DNA from 2 places in the Rhodococcus artemisiae genome. Region 2 is predicted to be linked to the other one. Evidence: predicted binding sites of a transcription regulator. Region 2 holds the regulator's gene; the other holds the start of a gene.

Region 1 (4,423 bases), on a different contig from region 2:
GACCGTCACATGCGGTTTCACACCGCCTTCGACGGGGACGAGACCGGCGGCTTCGACGCACTGCAGAAGCTGATCGAAGGCGTCGGCGTTGCGCCGCGAGGCCGGCCGATCGTCTTTGACACCACCCACCTCGGGCCTCGGTGCCGCCAGCGGGGAAAGCAGATGCCGCAGGCGTGCGCCGGTGACGGCGTCGAATTCTCCTTTGATCGCCACTCGCCCGTGCAGAGTGGTGGAGACGAACAGTTCGTTGCGGGTGGTGTCTTCACCGGGTGGTGGTCCGTCGTCGGTGCTGTAGAGGTGTTCGAGTCGGCGGATCAGGGCTCGGACGGTGGTTTTGGTGGCGACCTTCTCGCTGGCGTGGTCGATGAGGATGGTGCGGGCTTTGTCGAAGTCGCAGGGGTTCATGGTGCGGGGGTAGTGCTGGCAGAAGTAGGCGATCCGGCGGGCTTTGTCCGCGTCGAGCAGGCCGGATGAATAGGCTGTGCGGACTTCCGGTTCGAGCCGCAGCAGGCGGGCGAGTGTCTCGATGCGGTGGCATTGACCGATTTCGAGGTTGGTTGCGGCGGCGAGCCAGTGTGCGGGGCTGCGGTAGCCGCGGTCTGTGACGGTGTCGCGTTCGAACATCGCGATCATCAGGTCTACCCGTTGTACCTGGAGGGTGTGGATCTCGGCGGAGACGGCGAGTGTCTCGGCCATGAGTTGTGTGTCGTTGAGTTTCCAGAGTTCCCCACCCATGATCAGATATTATCGAACAGAATTGCGAATAACAAGAGAAGCCGAACATTTATTCGACTTCTTTCGAGGTTGCCGCTCACGTGGGTCAGCAAGCCACTAATCTCGATCCATGCGCATTCATCTCGGACCCGGGCACGACGACCATCTCGCTACTGCGATCGTCGAGGGCGGGGGGACACTCGCCGAACTCGACGACGCGGATGCCCTCGTGTGGGACGGCGGTCCCGACGATTTCCCGAAAGACCTGCCCGACCACATCCGTTGGGTACAGCTCACCTACGCGGGTATCGAGCCGTTCTTCCGGGCGAGGCTCATCGACGACCGGCGCATCTGGGCGAATGCCTCTGGTGTGTATGCCGACAATGTCGCCGAATATGCAGTCGCGGGTCTGCTCGTGGGACTGCGCCAGTTCCACTCGTCACTGGCCGCAACGACCTGGCAGAAGGACGAGATCGACCCGCGGGTGCGGACACTCCACGGATCGACCGTGGCGATCGTCGGATGCGGTGGGATCGGCCGGGCCATGATCCCGCGGCTGCACGCTCTCGGTGTGGAAGTGGTGGCCGTCAACCGCTCAGGCCGTCCGGTCGACGGAGCGAAGAGCACGTTGCCGTCGACTCGCACCGCCGAAGTGTGGTCCATGGCCGATCATTTCGTGATCGCGGCTCCCGCAACCGGAGAAACCGATCGTCTTGTCGACGCCGCAGTGCTCGAAGCGATGCCGGACACCGCATGGCTCGTCAACGTCGCTCGCGGCAATCTTGTCGACACGGACGCGCTCGTCGATGCGATGCGGGCGGGGAAGGTCGCCGGTGCGGTGCTCGATGTGACCGATCCGGAGCCCCTGCCCGATGGCCACCCGCTGTGGGATCTCGACAATGTGGTGATCACCCCGCACATCGCCAACACCCGGAGTCACCTCACCGCGAACTTCGCGCCGACGCTGCGAGAGAACGTGCGCCGATTCATTGCGGGCGAAGAGTTGCTCGCTCGGGTCGAGCCGAACGCCGGGTACTGACCCTGTGCCGAATCCTGCGCCACGATCATGAATTGTGGCGCAGGATTGCGGTCCCCTTCTCGAGGTCTACATCGAGTGGGGGAGCTGCCGTGGAATGGTCGATCCGGGAGATCTGCTGTCGCTGTTGTTCTTCGACGACGTGCCGGTACGACGGCGACATCAGCGATTGCATCTCACCGAACACTCCCGCGCTCGCGCCGGAGGGGCGGTTGCGTTTACGCCAATAGACCCAGCCGCGTCGTTCGGCGAACAGGCCGAGACGGTCGATCGCGAACACGAGCAGCAGCACGGCGACGATTCCCACGGCGGTGTACACGAGGCGCTCCTTCGGTGGCGGTCCGCTGTCGACGATACGTGTGCCCATCGGGGTCGTCGTGAGATCGAGGCGTCGAATCAGTCGAGCAGGCCCGCCGTGCGCTGTTGCCCGTGGCGGCGGGGGAGATGATGCCGATCGGCCACCGGCATGAGGTTTTCTGCCGTTCATCAGAGCACCGCTCCCCGTTTTTCGAACGTATGTACGATGGTGTGTAGCGTGCGACGTCGGAGGTGGACATGGGATGGGACAACGGTCCGCCGACCTGGTCGGAATTGGAACGCGTTCTGTCCGGTCGGCCGGCCCCGGAACATCCCGGTGACGGCAACGATGCTCCCGCCTGGTCGCGCACCCGCCCCGACTACGAGGGGAAGGTGCAGTTGCCGCACGGCCCTGTGGTGCCGTACGCCGAACTGCACTCGCACTCGGCCTACAGCTTCCTCGACGGCGCCTCCACGCCCGAAGAACTCGTCGAGGAGGCCGTCCGGCTCGGACTCGACGCACTCGCACTCACCGACCACGACGGTCTCTACGGTGTGGTGCGGTTCGCAGAGGCCGCACGTGAACTCGACATGCGTACTGTCTTCGGAGCCGAACTGAGCCTCGACGACGCGCACCTGCTCGTCCTCGCCCGCGGTGGGGAAGGCTATCGCCGCCTGTCGCGACAGATCGCCGCCGCGCACCTGGCCGGAGGCGAGAAGAACAAACCCCGCTACGATTACGACGCCCTCACCGCTGCTGCCGGGGGGCACTGGCAGATCCTCACCGGATGCCGCAGGGGACATGTACGTCAGGCCCTCGACGCGGACGGGCCCGACGGCGCCGACCGCGCACTGCGCGATCTCGTCGACCGATTCGGAACCGAGCGCGTCACCGTCGAACTCACCTGGCACGGCCTACCCGACGACCACGAACGCAACACCGTTCTCGCGGAACTCGCCGGGCGATACGGACTCTCGTGCGTGGCGAGCACGGCTGCGCATTTCGCCGCCCCGAACCGGCGACGGCTCGCGATGGCCATGGCTGCAATCTCCGACCGGCAGAGTCTCGACGCCGCCGCAGGCAGACTGCCTCCGGTCGGTGGCGGCCACCTGCGATCGGGTGCGGAGATGGCACGCCTGTCCGAGGCGTTTCCCGGCGTCGTGCAGGCCGCCGCGGACCTCGGCCGCGAATGCGCCTTCGACCTTCGCCTCATCGCACCGAAACTGCCGCCGTTCGACGTACCCGACGGACACACCGAGCAGACGTGGCTCAGTGAACTCACCTACGACGGGGCGCTGCGCCGATACGGACCACCGGAGCACTGTCGGGAGGCCTACCGGCAGATCGAACACGAACTCGCCATCATCGGACAGCTGGGCTTCCCCGGATACTTCCTCGTCGTCCACGACATTGTGCAGTTCTGCAAGAACAACGACATCCTTTGTCAAGGAAGAGGATCCGCGGCCAATTCCGCTGTGTGCTATGCGATCGGCATTACCAACGTCGATCCCGTCGGCAACGGTCTGTTGTTCGAGAGGTTCCTGTCGCCGGAGCGTGACGGGCCACCGGATATCGATCTCGACATCGAATCCGACCGCCGTGAAGAGGCCATCCAGCACGTCTACGGGAAATACGGACGCACCCACGCTGCGCAGGTGGCCAATGTCATCACCTACCGCGGTAAGTCCGCGGTGCGCGACATGGCGCGCGCACTCGGTTATGCGCAGGGGCAGCAGGACGCGTGGAGCAAGCAGGTCAGCCGCTGGGGCGGGGTGGGCCCCGGATCCGATACCGCGACCACTACCGATATCCCGGAACCGGTGCTCCGGCTCGCAGCTCAGATCGAGGGCCTGCCGCGACATCTCGGAATTCACTCGGGAGGGATGGTGATCTGCGACCGTCCCGTCGCCGATGTCGTCCCCATCGAATGGGCACGGATGGCCGGTCGCACCGTCCTGCAATGGGACAAGGACGACTGCGCCGCCGTCGGACTCGTCAAATTCGATCTGCTCGGCCTCGGCATGCTCTCCGCGCTGCACTACATGATCGATCTCGTCGCCGAACACGAAGACATCCACGTCGATCTCGCGCAGCTCGATCTGTCGGAGGAAGCCGTCTACGAGATGCTGCGCCGCGCGGATTCCGTCGGCGTGTTCCAGGTGGAGTCGCGCGCGCAGATGGCGACACTGCCACGGTTGAAACCGAGGCATTTCTACGATCTCGTCATCGAGGTGGCGCTGATCCGCCCGGGACCCATCCAGGGCGGATCCGTGCACCCGTACATCCGTCGGCGCAACGGCCTCGAGCCCGTCGTCTACGACCATCCGTGCCTCGAGCAGTCGCTCGAACGCACTCTCGGGATCCCGCTGTTCCAA
Region 2 (4,423 bases):
GTGACGGTGCTCGGCCGCGGCCTTCTCGGCCGGCTGGGCATCCTCGTCGGCGTGGTCATCGGATGGATCTTCGCATGGGTCACCGGAGGCCTTGCGCCCGACCGAGTCGATGCACTGAAGGCGGCAGCCTGGTTCGGCCTGCCCGAATTGCGCGCACCGACCTTCGAGTTGTCGGTTGTGCTGCTCGCCTTGCCGGTGGTCATCGTCCTGGTCGCGGAGAACGTAGGTCACGTCAAGGCTGTTGCCGCAATGACGGGCCGCAATCTCGACGATGTCGCAGGCGACGCACTGCTCGCCGACGGTCTGGCCACCACGCTCGCGGGAGCAGGCGGAGGATCGGGAACCACCACGTACGCCGAGAACATCGGTGTGATGGCCGCGACCCGGGTGTATTCGACGGCCGCGTACTGGGTGGCTGCAGTGACCGCGGTGATTCTGGCGTTCTCCCCGAAATTCGGGGCACTCGTGTTCACAGTGCCCGACGGCGTTCTGGGCGGTGCCACGCTCGTCCTGTACGGGTTGATCGGACTTCTGGGCGTGCGGATCTGGATGGATGCGAAGATCGACTTCACCGACCCGGTGAATCTCACGGTCGTGGCGGCTGCACTTGTTGCAGGTATCGGCGACCTGACGCTCTCTATCGGATCGGTCGAGCTCGGCGGGATCGCATGGGGTTCGATGGGAATCCTCGTGGCATACCCGATCCTTCGTCGATTGGCTGATCTGCGCCGCTGACGATCGAGGTTGTCGCGGTCACAAAATCCGCTCGCTCCTGTCAGCGTCACGGTCAGGCCGCGTGCATACCGTGGGTATGTCCACGTCGTCACTGACAGGAGCGCAGATGGAACGCACCCTTTTCGAGCCCGAACACGACCTGTTCCGTGAGTCGTACCGGAAGTTCCTCGAACAGGAGGTGGCACCCTTCCACGAGCAGTGGGAGAAGGACAAGATCGTCGATCGTGAGGTGTGGAAGAAGGCGGGCGCCCAAGGCTTCCTGGGAATGGCGGTGCCCGAAGAGTTCGGTGGCGGCGGCGTCGACGATTTCCGCTACAACGTCGTCCTGACGGAGGAGACCACCCGCGGTGGATACAGCGGGGTCGGTTTCATGTTGCACAACGACGTCGTGGCACCGTACCTGCTGAATCTCGCGAACCAGGAGCAGAAGAAGCGGTGGCTCCCCGGATTCTGCTCGGGCGAGATCATCACGGCGATCGCGATGACCGAGCCCGGTACCGGCAGCGATCTCCAAGGCATCAAGACCCGCGCGGTTCGCGACGGTGACGATTGGGTCCTGAGTGGATCCAAGACGTTCATCACCAACGGGATCAACGCCGACCTGGTGATCGTGGTTGCCTGCACCGACCCGGAGAAGGGGGCACAGGGATTCTCCCTACTCGTCGTCGAACGCGGTATGCCCGGCTTCGAGCGTGGCCGCAACCTCGACAAGATCGGTCTCGATGCGCAGGATACCGCCGAGCTGAGCTTCGACGAGGTGCGTGTCCCCGCCGCCAATATGCTCGGCGAAGAGGGCCTGGGGTTCATCTACCTGATGCAGAATCTTCCGCAGGAGAGGCTCTCGATCGCTGTGGTCGCGGCCGCAGCGATGGAGCAGGTTCTCGAGGATACAATCCAGTACTGCCGCGATCGGAAGGCATTCGGTAAGCCGATCGGACGGTTCCAGAACAGCCGATTCGAGCTCGCCGAGCTGTCGACGGAAGCTCTGCTTGCTCGAGTGTTCGTGGACAAGTGCGTCGAGCTGCTCAATGCCGGTGCCCTCACTGTGCAGGAAGCAGCGATGGCCAAGTACTGGACCACGGACAAGCAGGTCGAGCTCATCGACCGCTGCCTCCAATTGCACGGCGGCTACGGATACATGCGTGAGTACCCGATTGCCAAGGCGTACCTCGATTCTCGGGTCCAGAAGATCTACGGCGGTACCAACGAGATCATGAAGGAGGTCATCGGCCGCGGTCTGGACATCTGATCGACGCGCGGTTGATCGCAGATGCACAGCGCGAGGCCGGTGTGGGTCCACCGAGATGGACCCACACCGGCCTCGGCGTGTCGGAATGGGTAGGAACCGCCCCTGGTGTGCGGCCGAATGCGCGGGTCAGAGCTTGCGGATGACCGTGACCACTTTGCCGAGAATGACGGCGTCGTTACCGGGGATCGGTTCGAACATCGGGTTGTGCGGCATCAGCCAGACATCGTTCTTCACCCGCTTGAACGTCTTGACCGTGGCCTCGCCGTCGAGCATGGCTGCGACGATGTCGCCGCTCTCGGCTACATTCTGCTGGCGAACCACGACCCAGTCGCCGTCGCAGATCGCCGCGTTGATCATCGATTCACCGACAACCTTCAGTAGGAACAACGACCCCTGGCCCACGACCTCGCGGGGCAGCGGGAAGACGTTCTCGATGGCCTCCTCCGCGAGGATCGGGCCGCCCGCTGCGATCCGTCCGACCACGGGAACGAGTGCGGCCGACGGGATGTCGTCGGAGGGGACCGCCGGGATCACCTCGCCGACGACGTCGGAGGCTACCTGCGGATCGTCGAATCCTCGTACGTCCACCGCGCGGGGGCGATTGGGGTCGCGGCGCAGCAGACCCTTGCGCTCGAGCGTGCGTAGCTGGTGTGCGACCGAGGACGTGCTGTTGAGGCCGACCGCGTCTCCGATCTCTCGGATGCTCGGCGGGTATCCCCTTTCGGCGACCGATGTGCGAATTACCTCGAGGACGCGGCGTTGACGCTCGGTGAGCGCCGTGCCGTCGGTGCCGGACGACTTCTTCGGCCGGCTGGTCGCGGAGCTGGCGTCCGTCATGGTCGTGACCTCCGTGCGTCGAGTTTCTGATGTGTTGCGTGTGATCTCTCGAATCTAACCGGATCCGTGCGGTATATCAAACATCTGTTCGAGATTGTTTCGAACAAACCAGCGACGCGGATCACCTCCGCGTGATAGAAACTTCGAACAGGTATTCGTTCGAATGTGTGGGCGAACCTATCGACCCATGACTGCCACGGAGGATCCGATGGGCACAGCACTGTTGACGGAATTCCGGACCACCGCGCCGATCGGCACGATCGAGATCGCGCCGGCTGCATCACCACTGTGGGCGGGAGGCGACCATCGATACCCGGTGCGGTACGCGGGGACGTCCTGCGCTCACCCGCCCGCTGTCCGCGCCGGCCACGGGCACGCGCTGTGGCAGGTGCTCGCCACGGTGGTGTTCACGGCCGTCGCGGTCACGGCGATCCTGTGCATCGCGCATATCCGTACGAGCCAGGTCGTAGCGGAAGCCGCTCACTCGATACCGGTCGTGACCGACGCAGCGTCGCCCGCTGGGGCAGGGGAAGCGGTCACCGGTGGTAGATGACGGTGCGGTGAAGACCCACCCGGACTCGAAGAGCACACCACACGTGCGGGTATTGTCTGAATCTGTCAGTCACACCACCCCGTGTGGTCGCGTCGGGACGACCCTGCCCCCGGGCGAGATCGATCCTACGAACACGGCATCGTTTCGTCGGCGACGTCGCGGCCATCACGGCAGCGACGAAGGAATCGACATGTACTGCCCGTATTGCCGGCACCCCGACTCGAGGGTCGTCGATTCGCGCGAAGCCGACGAGGGCGCCGCGATTCGCCGCCGTCGGGCCTGCCCGGAGTGCGGTCGCCGATTCACCACGGTCGAGGCCGCCGTGCTGTCCGTTGTCAAGCGCAGCGGCGTGACCGAGCCCTTCAGCAGAGAGAAGGTCGTGCGCGGCGTCGCGCGCGCCTGCCAAGGACGTGATGTCGACAACGACGCCCTGAACAAGCTTGCGCAACAGGTCGAAGACGCTGTGCGCGCCAAGGGGGCACCGGAGGTTCCCAGCCACGAGGTGGGGCTTGCGATACTCGGACCGCTGCGCGACCTCGACGAGGTCGCCTACCTCCGATTCGCCTCGGTATACCGGTCGTTCAGCTCCGCCGAGGATTTCGAACGCGAGATCACCGAGTTGCGCGAACACCAACGCACCCGCGATGTCGCCGCCGACATGGACTGACCTGGCCGGACTCGGGGTCTGCCTCGTCAGCGGATCGAATCGATGGCCTTGAGTACCCGTTTCTCCGACACCGGACCCCGCGTGCCCATTCCCTGGGCGAACAGGCTCACGCGAAGTTCCTCGATCATCCAGTAGACGTCCACGACGTCGCGCGCGGTTCGGCGTTCCTCGGGTAACCGTGTGAGTAGCTTGTCGTAGGCCGCGTACACCCGATCGAGGATGTCCATGGCCTGCGCGTCGCGATTCGCACTTGCCGGCAGCGCTTCGAGGCGCTGGGCGGCGGCAGCGAGATACCGTGGAAGGTCGGCCAGGCGACGAGTGCCCAGGTCTGTGACGAACCCGGCGAAGAGCAACGAGGACAGTTGCTCTCGGACGTCGTCAG

Evidence for each region. The regulator LexA, encoded in region 2, represses DNA repair genes until DNA is damaged. The targets are predictions, from matches to a motif close to CGAACANNTGTTCG.
Region 1: the regulator LexA is predicted to act here: its motif matches at 2,260-2,273, upstream of Q7514_RS07755 (error-prone DNA polymerase).

Annotation. Positions count from the first base shown of each region.
Region 1 covers NZ_JAUTXY010000003.1:38,619-43,041, forward strand. The annotation lists gene Q7514_RS07740 (HNH endonuclease signature motif containing protein) at 1-735, opposite strand, end outside; gene Q7514_RS07745 (D-isomer specific 2-hydroxyacid dehydrogenase family protein) at 845-1,753, shown strand; gene Q7514_RS07750 (DUF6191 domain-containing protein) at 1,779-2,117, opposite strand; gene Q7514_RS07755 (error-prone DNA polymerase) at 2,306-4,423, shown strand, end outside.
Region 2 covers NZ_JAUTXY010000001.1:469,481-473,903, reverse strand. The annotation lists gene Q7514_RS02340 (uracil-xanthine permease family protein) at 1-735, shown strand, start outside; gene Q7514_RS02335 (acyl-CoA dehydrogenase family protein) at 842-1,984, shown strand; gene lexA (transcriptional repressor LexA) at 2,111-2,821, opposite strand; gene Q7514_RS02325 (hypothetical protein) at 3,009-3,374, shown strand; gene nrdR (transcriptional regulator NrdR) at 3,565-4,041, shown strand; gene hrpA (ATP-dependent RNA helicase HrpA) at 4,068-4,423, opposite strand, start outside.